4 regions of the Halomonas sp. ABH4_019 genome follow, and region 3 is predicted to be linked to each of the others. Evidence: riboswitches for the same ligand, from Rfam matches in the RefSeq annotation. Region 3 holds a riboswitch; each other region holds the start of a gene.
What was found. A riboswitch is a leader RNA that binds a small molecule or an ion and turns the genes downstream of it on or off. The one in region 3 is predicted to bind thiamine pyrophosphate.
Positions count from the first base shown of each region.

Region 1: it holds a riboswitch for thiamine pyrophosphate, as region 3 does, so the genes downstream of both, thiC (phosphomethylpyrimidine synthase ThiC) here and ACXAFN_RS00605 (3-oxoacyl-ACP reductase) in region 3, are expected to answer to the same signal.
Region 2: it holds a riboswitch for thiamine pyrophosphate, as region 3 does, so the genes downstream of both, thiM (hydroxyethylthiazole kinase) here and ACXAFN_RS00605 (3-oxoacyl-ACP reductase) in region 3, are expected to answer to the same signal.
Region 4: it holds a riboswitch for thiamine pyrophosphate, as region 3 does, so the genes downstream of both, ACXAFN_RS04380 (sodium:solute symporter family transporter) here and ACXAFN_RS00605 (3-oxoacyl-ACP reductase) in region 3, are expected to answer to the same signal.

Region 1 covers NZ_JBSWWC010000001.1:295,749-297,937, forward strand. Annotated here, with positions in the region: gene tenA (thiaminase II) at 1-463, shown strand, start outside; TPP riboswitch at 766-885, shown strand; gene thiC (phosphomethylpyrimidine synthase ThiC) at 963-2,189, shown strand, end outside.
Region 2 covers NZ_JBSWWC010000002.1:746,360-748,548, reverse strand. Annotated here, with positions in the region: gene thiE (thiamine phosphate synthase) at 1-461, opposite strand, end outside; gene thiM (hydroxyethylthiazole kinase) at 451-1,278, opposite strand; TPP riboswitch at 1,309-1,411, opposite strand; gene ACXAFN_RS10650 (ATP-binding protein) at 1,416-2,189, opposite strand, start outside.
Region 3 covers NZ_JBSWWC010000001.1:130,435-132,623, reverse strand. Annotated here, with positions in the region: tRNA gene ACXAFN_RS00630 (tRNA-Gly) at 1-24, shown strand, start outside; tRNA gene ACXAFN_RS00625 (tRNA-Glu) at 49-124, shown strand; tRNA gene ACXAFN_RS00620 (tRNA-Gly) at 152-226, shown strand; tRNA gene ACXAFN_RS00615 (tRNA-Glu) at 318-393, shown strand; tRNA gene ACXAFN_RS00610 (tRNA-Gly) at 418-492, shown strand; TPP riboswitch at 860-953, shown strand; gene ACXAFN_RS00605 (3-oxoacyl-ACP reductase) at 990-1,766, shown strand; gene ACXAFN_RS00600 (LLM class flavin-dependent oxidoreductase) at 1,766-2,189, shown strand, end outside.
Region 4 covers NZ_JBSWWC010000001.1:964,479-966,667, forward strand. Annotated here, with positions in the region: gene ACXAFN_RS04380 (sodium:solute symporter family transporter) at 1-1,258, opposite strand, end outside; TPP riboswitch at 1,248-1,357, opposite strand; gene ACXAFN_RS04385 (hypothetical protein) at 1,474-2,145, shown strand.

The DNA of each region.
Region 1 (2,189 bases), 170 kb from region 3:
GAATCAGGCCTTCGACGGCCTGAAGACCATCCTCGACGTGGAGCTGGAGCTGCACCGCGGTTTCTGTCGCGACTGGGGCATCACCGAGGACGACCTGGCGGCGCTGCCCGAGGCCCGCGCCACCCTGGCCTACACCCGTTTCGTGCTCGATGCCGGCAGCCGCGGCGACCTGCTCGACCTGCGCGTGGCGCTCGCGCCTTGCCTGGTCGGCTACGGCGAGATCGCGAACTGGCTCGATGCCCAGCCGTTCACGGTGCGCGGCGACGCCAACCCCTATGAGCCCTGGATCGCCATGTACCAGAGCGACGACTTCCAGGCCGCCATGCGCGCCGAGGTCGCCTGGCTGGACGCCAGGCTTGCCGAGGTGACGCCGGCGCGCTTCGACCAACTGGCACGGCTGTTCCGCGACGCCACCCGGCTGGAGATCGACTTCTGGCAGATGGGGCTGGATCGCGCGGACTGAGATTTCCGTCTATCGCCGAGCTTTTCCGGCGACAAGCCTCCGCGAGGCGCTGTGAACCCATCCCTGGGCGCTACTTTTGCCCTGCGGCACTCTCGCATCCTGCTCCGTTTGCAGGACCAGTGCTGGCCATCCATGGCCAGCCCGTTCGGCGAGGATCGCCTCACCCATGGCAAAAAACCCTCGCTCCGCCTTGTCCCCAGCGCTCGGCTAGCACCGCGCCGACTCGGGCACTAGCGCACGGTAGAAAGAAAGTAGGTAGAGAGAGAAAGGCAATGACACGGCCCGCCTAGCGGCGGGCACCACCACGCTTGACGGGGTGCCGTTGAAGACGGCTGAGATCATGCGGCGCGACGCGCCGGAGCATGGGTCCCGTTGAACCTGAACTGGCTAGGACCAGCGTAGGGATCAAGCGACACGCCGCCGGGCTCGAAGCCTGCGGCCAATGTCCTCCCCAGCTGTCCTCCCTGATAACACCACCCAAGCAAAGGGAGACCGACCGATGGCAAAGACCGATCATTTCCTCGCCGAGAGCGCCCGCGTCGACGACGCCGCCGTCCAGGCCCTGCCGGGCTCGCGCAAGATCTATGTCGAGGGCTCGCGCCCCGATATCCGCGTGCCCTTCCGCGAGATCGGCCTCTCGCCGACCCGCACCTCGGGCGAGGGCCCGGATGAGCAGAACCCGCCGCTGCTGGTCTATGACACCTCCGGCCCCTACACCGACCCCGAGGCCGAGATCGACCTGCGCCGTGGCCTGCCGGAACTGCGCCGCGGCTGGATCGAGGCGCGCGACGACACCGAGTTCCTCGACGGCCCGACCTCCGAATACGGCCGCCGGCGGGCCAACGATCCGATGCTCGCCCCGCTGCGCTTCGACCTGACCCGCACGCCGCGGCGCGCCAAGGACGGCCGGAACGTCACCCAGCTGCACTATGCGCGCCAGGGCATCATCACCCCGGAGATGGAATTTATCGCCATTCGGGAAAATCAACGCAGGCAAGCCCTGGGCAGCGAAGAGGTCGAGCGCATCCTCGGCCACCAGCACCCCGGCGAGAGCTTCGGTGCCCGCCTGCCCGAGGAAATCACCCCGGAGTTCGTGCGCGACGAGGTCGCCGCCGGCCGCGCCATCATCCCCTGCAACATCAACCACCCGGAATCCGAGCCGATGATCATCGGCCGCAACTTCCTGGTGAAGATCAACGGCAACCTGGGCAACTCCGCGGTCACCTCCTCCATCGAGGACGAGGTCGACAAGATGACCTGGGGCATCCGCTGGGGCTCGGACACCATCATGGACCTGTCCACCGGGGCCAACATCCACGAGACCCGCGAGTGGATCATCCGCAACGCTCCGGTGCCGATCGGCACCGTGCCCATCTACCAGGCCCTGGAGAAGGTCAACGGCGTGGCCGAGGACCTGACCTGGGAGGTGTTCCGCGACACCCTGATCGAGCAGGCCGAGCAGGGAGTGGACTACTTCACCATCCACGCCGGCGTGCTGCTGCGCTACGTGCCGCTGACCGCCAGGCGCACCACCGGCATCGTCTCCCGCGGCGGCTCGATCATGGCCAAGTGGTGCCTCTACCACCACCGCGAGAGCTTCCTCTACGAGCACTTCGAGGAGATCTGCGAGATCTGCAAGCGCTACGATGTGGCCTTCTCGCTGGGCGACGGCCTGCGCCCGGGCTCGGTGGCCGACGCCAACGACGAGGCCCAGTTCGCCGAGCTG
Region 2 (2,189 bases), on a different contig from region 3:
GCGGCGAGCGCGGCCAGGCCATCGAAGCCCAGCGGCGCGGCGTGGTCGCGCTTGGTGGGCGTGGCGAACACCGGGCCCAGCCCCAGGTAGTCCAGCCGCTCGGCGTCCAGCCGGGCCAGCTGCTCGTGGGTCTGCACCGAGAGGCCGAGGAGGGCCTCCGGGCCCAGCGCCGCCCGGGCGTCGGCCACCTCGCCGTCGTCCTGGCCGATGTGCAGCCCGTCGGCGCCGCTGGCCAGCGCCACCTCGAGGCGGTCGTTGATGATCAGCGGCACGCCGCTGCCGGCCAGTCCGGCCTTCAGGCGCCGCGCCAGTGGCACCAGCTCGGCGTCGCTGGCCTGCTTGTCGCGCAGCTGGACGACGCTCACGCCGCCGCGCACCGCGGCCAGCACGGTCTGCTCCACGCCACGGGCGGCGCACAGCTCGGGGTCGGTGACCAGATAGAGGGACAGATCAAGGCGCATCGGTGAGCTCCAGGCGGGCGGGGTGGGTGGTGGGGCCGGAGAGGGTGGACAGCGCGTCGGGATCGAGGCCGTACAGGGCATCGAGGAAGGCCACCGCGAAGCTGCCGGGGCCGGCGGCGGTCTGGCCGGCCGCCTCGCCGGCGGTGGCGTAGGCGGCCAGCGCCGCCACCGTGGCCGCGAACGGGTCCTCGGCATCGGCCAGGAAGGCACCGACCACGCCGGTCAGCGCACAGCCCAGGGTGGTGACGCGCGGCATCAGGGCATGGCCGCCGCGGACCCGCGCCAGTCGGCGGCCGTCGGTGACCAGGTCGACCTTGCCGGTGACCGCCACCACGGCGCCGCTGTCCCGGGCCAGGGCCACGGCGGCGCGCTCGGCGCTGTCGGCGCTATCGGTGCTGTCCACGCCGCGTCCTCCGCCGCCCTGCCGGGCCAGCGCGAGAATTTCCGAGGCGTTGCCGCGAATCGCGCTCGGCCCGAGCGCCAGCAGCCGGGCGCCGGCCTCGCGCCGGAAGCGGGTGGCGCCTACCGCCACCGGGTCGAGTACCCAGGGCGTGCCGGCCGCATTGGCGGCGCGGGCGGCGTCGTCCATGGCGTCCAGCCAGTGGGGCGAGAGGGTGCCGATGTTGAGCGTCAGGGCGCCGGCCAGGCCGGCGAATTCGGCGGCCTCCTCGCGGGCGTGGACCATGGCCGGCGAGGCGCCCAGGGCCAGCAGCACGTTGGCCATGGTGTTCATCGCCACGTGATTGGTGATGTTGTGGACCAGCGGGGTGGTCGCGCGCACCCGAGCGAGGTGCGAGGCGGGATCGAGGGATTGCATCGGGCCTCCTGGCGGACGGGAGGCGCGGGCCCGGGGGCCGGCACGACTCCCTCCGCCGGCATTATCCGGGTCAGGTGATGAGGGTGCCTCTCAGCCGGAACGGTATGGTGTGCCGGCGCCCCTGTCGTCGGGTCTCACTATCCCCCTTCGTCCCGGGCTTGTAAAGCCGCCGGGCGGGGCAGCCAGACCCGCACGCTCAGGCCGCCGCCGGGCGCGGCCGCAAGCGCCAGGCGCCCGCCGTGGCGCTGCACCAGGCGGTCGACGATGGACAGCCCGAGGCCGGCGCCGGCCCCCGGGCCGGCGCGATGGAAGCGCGCCAGCACCTGCTGGCGGCTCGCCTCGGGAATCCCAGGCCCTCGGTCGTCCACCCGCAGCGTCAACCACTCGGCCTCGCCGCCGAGGGCCACGTCGATGCGGCTGCCGGCCGGCGAGTGATGGATGGCGTTGCCGACCAGGTTCTGCACCAGGGTGGCGAGCGCGCCGGGCTCGGTGCGCAGTCGCCAGTCGGCGCCTTCGTCGGCCTCGAGGTGCAGCGCCTGGCCGTGATCGCCGGCCAGCGGCAGCAGCTCGGCCAGGGCCTCGCGCACTTCGTGCAGCAGGTCGGCATCCTGGTTGGGGGTGTCTTCCTGCTCGGGGTCCAGGCGCGCCAGGGTCAGCAGTTGTCCGACCAGTCGGGTGGCGCGGGCCACGCCGGCGCGGAGTTGGGTCAGCGCCTCGCGGCGGTCGTCGGGGTCCGCGGTGGCCAGGGCGTTCTGGGCGTGCAGGTCGAGCACCGCTAGTGGCGTGCGCAGCTCGTGGGCGGCATCGGCGATGAAGCGCTTCTCGCGGCTGCGTAACTCGCGAAGCCGCGCCAGCAGGCGGTTGAGGGCCCCGGCGATGGTGGCCAGCTCCTGGGGCAGCGGATCGTCCGG
Region 3 (2,189 bases):
GTTCGAATCTCGTTTCCCGCTCCAATTGCTCCTTTGGGGTAATGATGCGTCCCATTCGTCTAGTGGTCTAGGACACCGCCCTTTCACGGCGGTAACAGGGGTTCGAACCCCCTATGGGACGCCACTTCCGGTGTTTGACAATGCGAGACCTGCGGGAATAGCTCAGTGGTAGAGCATCGCCTTGCCAAGGCGAGGGTCGCGAGTTCGAATCTCGTTTCCCGCTCCATTTTCCTTCGGGTTGATGGACTTAGAGTAGGGCCTGCGAGGGTCGCGAGCTGGTGCGCCAGCCCGGTCGGATCTCGTTTCCCGCTCCATGCGTCCCATTCGTCTAGTGGCCTAGGACACCGCCCTTTCACGGCGGTAACAGGGGTTCGAACCCCCTATGGGACGCCACTTCGCATCGTCTCCCTCCTGTAAGCGGGAATAGCTCAGTGGTAGAGCATCGCCTTGCCAAGGCGAGGGTCGCGAGTTCGAATCTCGTTTCCCGCTCCATTCGAAAGGTTTTCCTCACCGGTCAGGCCAAGGCTCCCGTCACGAGCTGGAGCGCCAGCCCGGCGGATGGCCGCCCCATCGATCTCGTTTCCCGCTCCATTTGATTCCAGTGCTTCAATCGGTTTGGCCAAGGCTCGGGTCACGATCCGGTGCGCCGGCCCGGCGGATGGCCGCCCCATCGATCTCGTTTCCCGCTCCATTCGATTCCAGTGCTTCAATCGGTTTGGCCAAGGCTCACGCCGCGATCCGGTGTGCCGATCTTAATCGTGTCACTTTTCTCGCTCTAGTCCTTTCCCCTTTCTTTCACGACCGTCGACGCCGCCAAGCGGGGCCGACTGTCATTGCGCGCGCGAATGCGCTATGGTGCGGCCAAGACACGGGGTGCGGCAGCCGCCGCTGAGATGATACCCGTTGAACCTGATCCAGCTCACACTGGCGAAGGGATGTCGGCCGGCTCCAGCGCGGCGCCCTTTGCCGCGTAAAAGGAGTCCCACCCCATGGCTGTTTCCTCCCTCCCGATCGACGAGCAGGTGGTGCTCATCACCGGCGGTGCCCGCGGCCTCGGTGAGCACTTGACCCGTGCATTTCTCGCCCAGGGGGCCCGGGTGGTGATCAACTACTTCCAGAGTCGCGAGGCCGCCGAGGCATTGGTGAGGGAAGCGCCGCAGCGGGCCCTGGCCGTGCAGGCCGATGTGCGGGAGGCCGAGGTGGTCGCCGCGCTGTTCGAGCGGGCGCGCAGCCACTTCGGTGCACCGATCACCACCGTGGTGAACAACGCCTTGCCCGCGTTCACCTTCAACGGCGATGCGCGTCCCCACGCCGACGCGCTCGACTGGGCGCACCTCAACCAGCAGATCGAGGGCGTCAACCGAGGGGCGCTGAATACCATCCGCTCGGCGCTTGCCGGCATGCGCGAACGCGGTGGCGGCCGCATCCTCAACATCGGCACCAACCTGTTCCAGAATCCGGTGGTGCCCTATCACGACTACACCGCCGGCAAGGCCGCGCTCCTCTCGTTGACCCGCACGCTGTCCCATGACCTGGGGCCCGACAATATCACCGTGAACATGATCTCCGGCGGTCTCCTGCGCACCACCGATGCGTCGAGCGCGACCCCGGAGGCGGTCTTCGAGCTGATCGCGCAGAACACGCCGCTGCGTCGGGTGACCACGCCGGAGGAGTTCGCCGACGCGGCCTTGTTCTTCGCCTCGCCCTGGGCGAGGGCGGTCACCGGCCAGAACCTGATCGTCGATGGCGGACTGGTGAAAGGCTGATGACGTCGCGCAACCCCGACGAGACACTGCACATCAACCTGTTCGTCATGGGCTGCGGCCACCATCGCGCGGCCTGGCGGCACCCCGATTCCTGTGCCGAGCGACTCGGTGACATCGCCTATTACGAGTCGCTGGCGCGCACCGCCGAGCGTGGCAAGCTGGATGCGGTGTTCTTCGCCGACGGTATGAGCGCCGGCAGCGTTGAGGATGGCTTTCACTGGCATCTCGAGCCGCTGACCGCGCTCTCTGCCATGAGCCGGGCGACCCGGCGAATCGGGTTGATCAGCACGATCTCGAGCACCTTCTATAGCCCCTTCCATGCGGCCAGGCTGGTGGGCTCGCTGGACCACATCTCCGGCGGACGCGTGGGCTGGAATGTGGTGACTTCGATGTTCGACAGCGAGGCGCGCAATCACGGCTATC
Region 4 (2,189 bases), 830 kb from region 3:
CCTCGACCGGGCTGCCGGAGGCGATCCAGCCCGGCAGCACGGCGCCGGCCAGGCCGGCCACCCCGCCGGCCAGGGCCGCGGCGGCGCTCATCCGCGCCCACAGCCCCAGCAGCACCGGCACCACGATGGCGGCGCACAAGAGATCGGCGATCAGGAACAGCCGCAGCACCGAGAGCCCCTGCAGGGCGATCGCCACCACCGGCACCATCAGCGCCACGGTGACCCAGCGAGCCGCGCCCAGCGACAGGCCGCGCCGGCCGCTGCCGGCCACCACCAGCGAGGCGATGCCGTTCTGCAGGGTATCGACGCTGGAGGCCACCAGGGTCACCGCCAGCACCAGGGCCGGCAGGGCCAGCCAGCCCGGCGCCTCGGCGAGCAGCGCGAAGAAGGGGATCGGCGGTTCGCCGAGCGACACCCCGGCCATGGCGGCCAGCATGCCCAGGCCGCCGACCACCGCCACCACCAGCACGGTGGCCGCGCCGCCCAGCCAGGCGCCGCGACCCAGGGCCCGTTCGTCCCGGGCCGCCCACACCCGCTGCCAGTAGCCCTGGTGAAAGAGGTTGGCCGCGGTCACCGCGATCACCAGCGTCAGCGCCACGGAGAGGGCGTCACCGGCGGGGATCGACGGCAGCGCGGCGTCGACGGGCAGCGCAGGCAAACGGGCGAGCGCCACGCCGCCCACCACCAGCAGCAGCGCCAGCAGCAGCCAGGCCTGCCAGCGGTCGGTGGCCAGGCTCGCCCGCAGGCCACCCAGCGCGGTGTAGAGCAGGGTCGCCACCGCCACCCCGATCACCACCAGGTCGGCCGGCACCTCGGACAGCAGGCCGGTGATGGCGCCGATGGCGGTCAGCTCGGCGGCCAGGAAGCAGCCCATGTAAAGCACCGAGACCAGCGATACCCAGCGCCGCACGCCGGCGCCGAAACAGGTCTCGGCGTATTCGCCGATGCTGCGGCCCTCGGGCAGCCGGCGGCGGATGGCCGGCCCGAAGGCGCCGAGCACGATGAACGGCAGCGCCGAGCCGATGGCATAGCCGGCCAGGCCCAACGGCCCCACGAAGGCGCCGATCTCCGGCGGTGCGAAGAGGATCCAGGCGCCCATCCCCGAGGCCAGGAAGGACAGCCCCAGGGTCGGGGCCGCCTGGGAGTTGCGGGCGGTGACGTAGTCGTCGAGGGGGCCATCGGCCCGGCGGGCCCTGAGGCCCAGAAGGGTAAAGCACAGCAGCGCCGCGCCGAGCACGGCTGACGTCAGGTAAGGCATGTCGCACTTCCTCCGCCGGCATGAACCGGATCAGGTTCCAGGGTCAGCGACGAACGCTCTCTCAGCCCCGCCCATGGCGGGACTCCCCTGGCGACAGTGAATGAATTGTGAGGGCGACCCTCAAGCCACGGCCGTATCGGCCGATATCGGTATCGCCCGACCAGCATGACACAACGACGCCCGAATTCGAACGTCCCACACGCCGGAAGCCTGCCATGCCATTCACCGAAGCCAAGGAACATGCCCCAGGGTGCCTGCACCGGATCTTCGCCGATCCCTACAGCGCCTTCGACAATCATGTCGGCGAACGCCTGCTCCACCTGCGCGTGGCCCTGCAGGCCCTGCTGGCGACGCCGATGCGCGAGGGGCGCCTGACGCTGCGGGTGATCCACGGCTGGGAGAACGGCGGCTGCGCCCCGGCGGACCTGCGCCACGGCGACCACCGCCTGGGCGACCTGGCGGACTACCGGGCCGTGGCCGAGCGCTATCGGCGGGCCAGCGAGGCCCTGGCGCCGCTGCCCGAGGATGCCGACTCGCTACTCGCCGAGCCGCTGGCCACGGCGATCGCCGCCGCCCAGGCGAACGACCTCGAGGTCGACGCCGAGACCCGCGACAATCCCGCACGCTGGCCGGCCTTCCCCTGGGGCCTGTCGCTCTATACCTTCTTCAAGGTCTATCACCGCCTGACCTACGGCGAGGACGACGCCTACCGCGCGATCCGCTGCGAGACGCCGGACGGCACCCGACAGGTCCACGAGTTCCATCTCGAGGAAGGCGAGTTCGCCGTGACCCTGCCCGCCGACGGGGAGCCCGGCGAGAGCGTGCTGCTGCTGCACGAGAGCCAGTTGGAGCCGGTGGCCCAGCTGCTGGAGGAGTGCGGCGTCTAGCGCCGCTCGACCCGCGCTGACGCGACGTCCCCCCTTTACCGCGG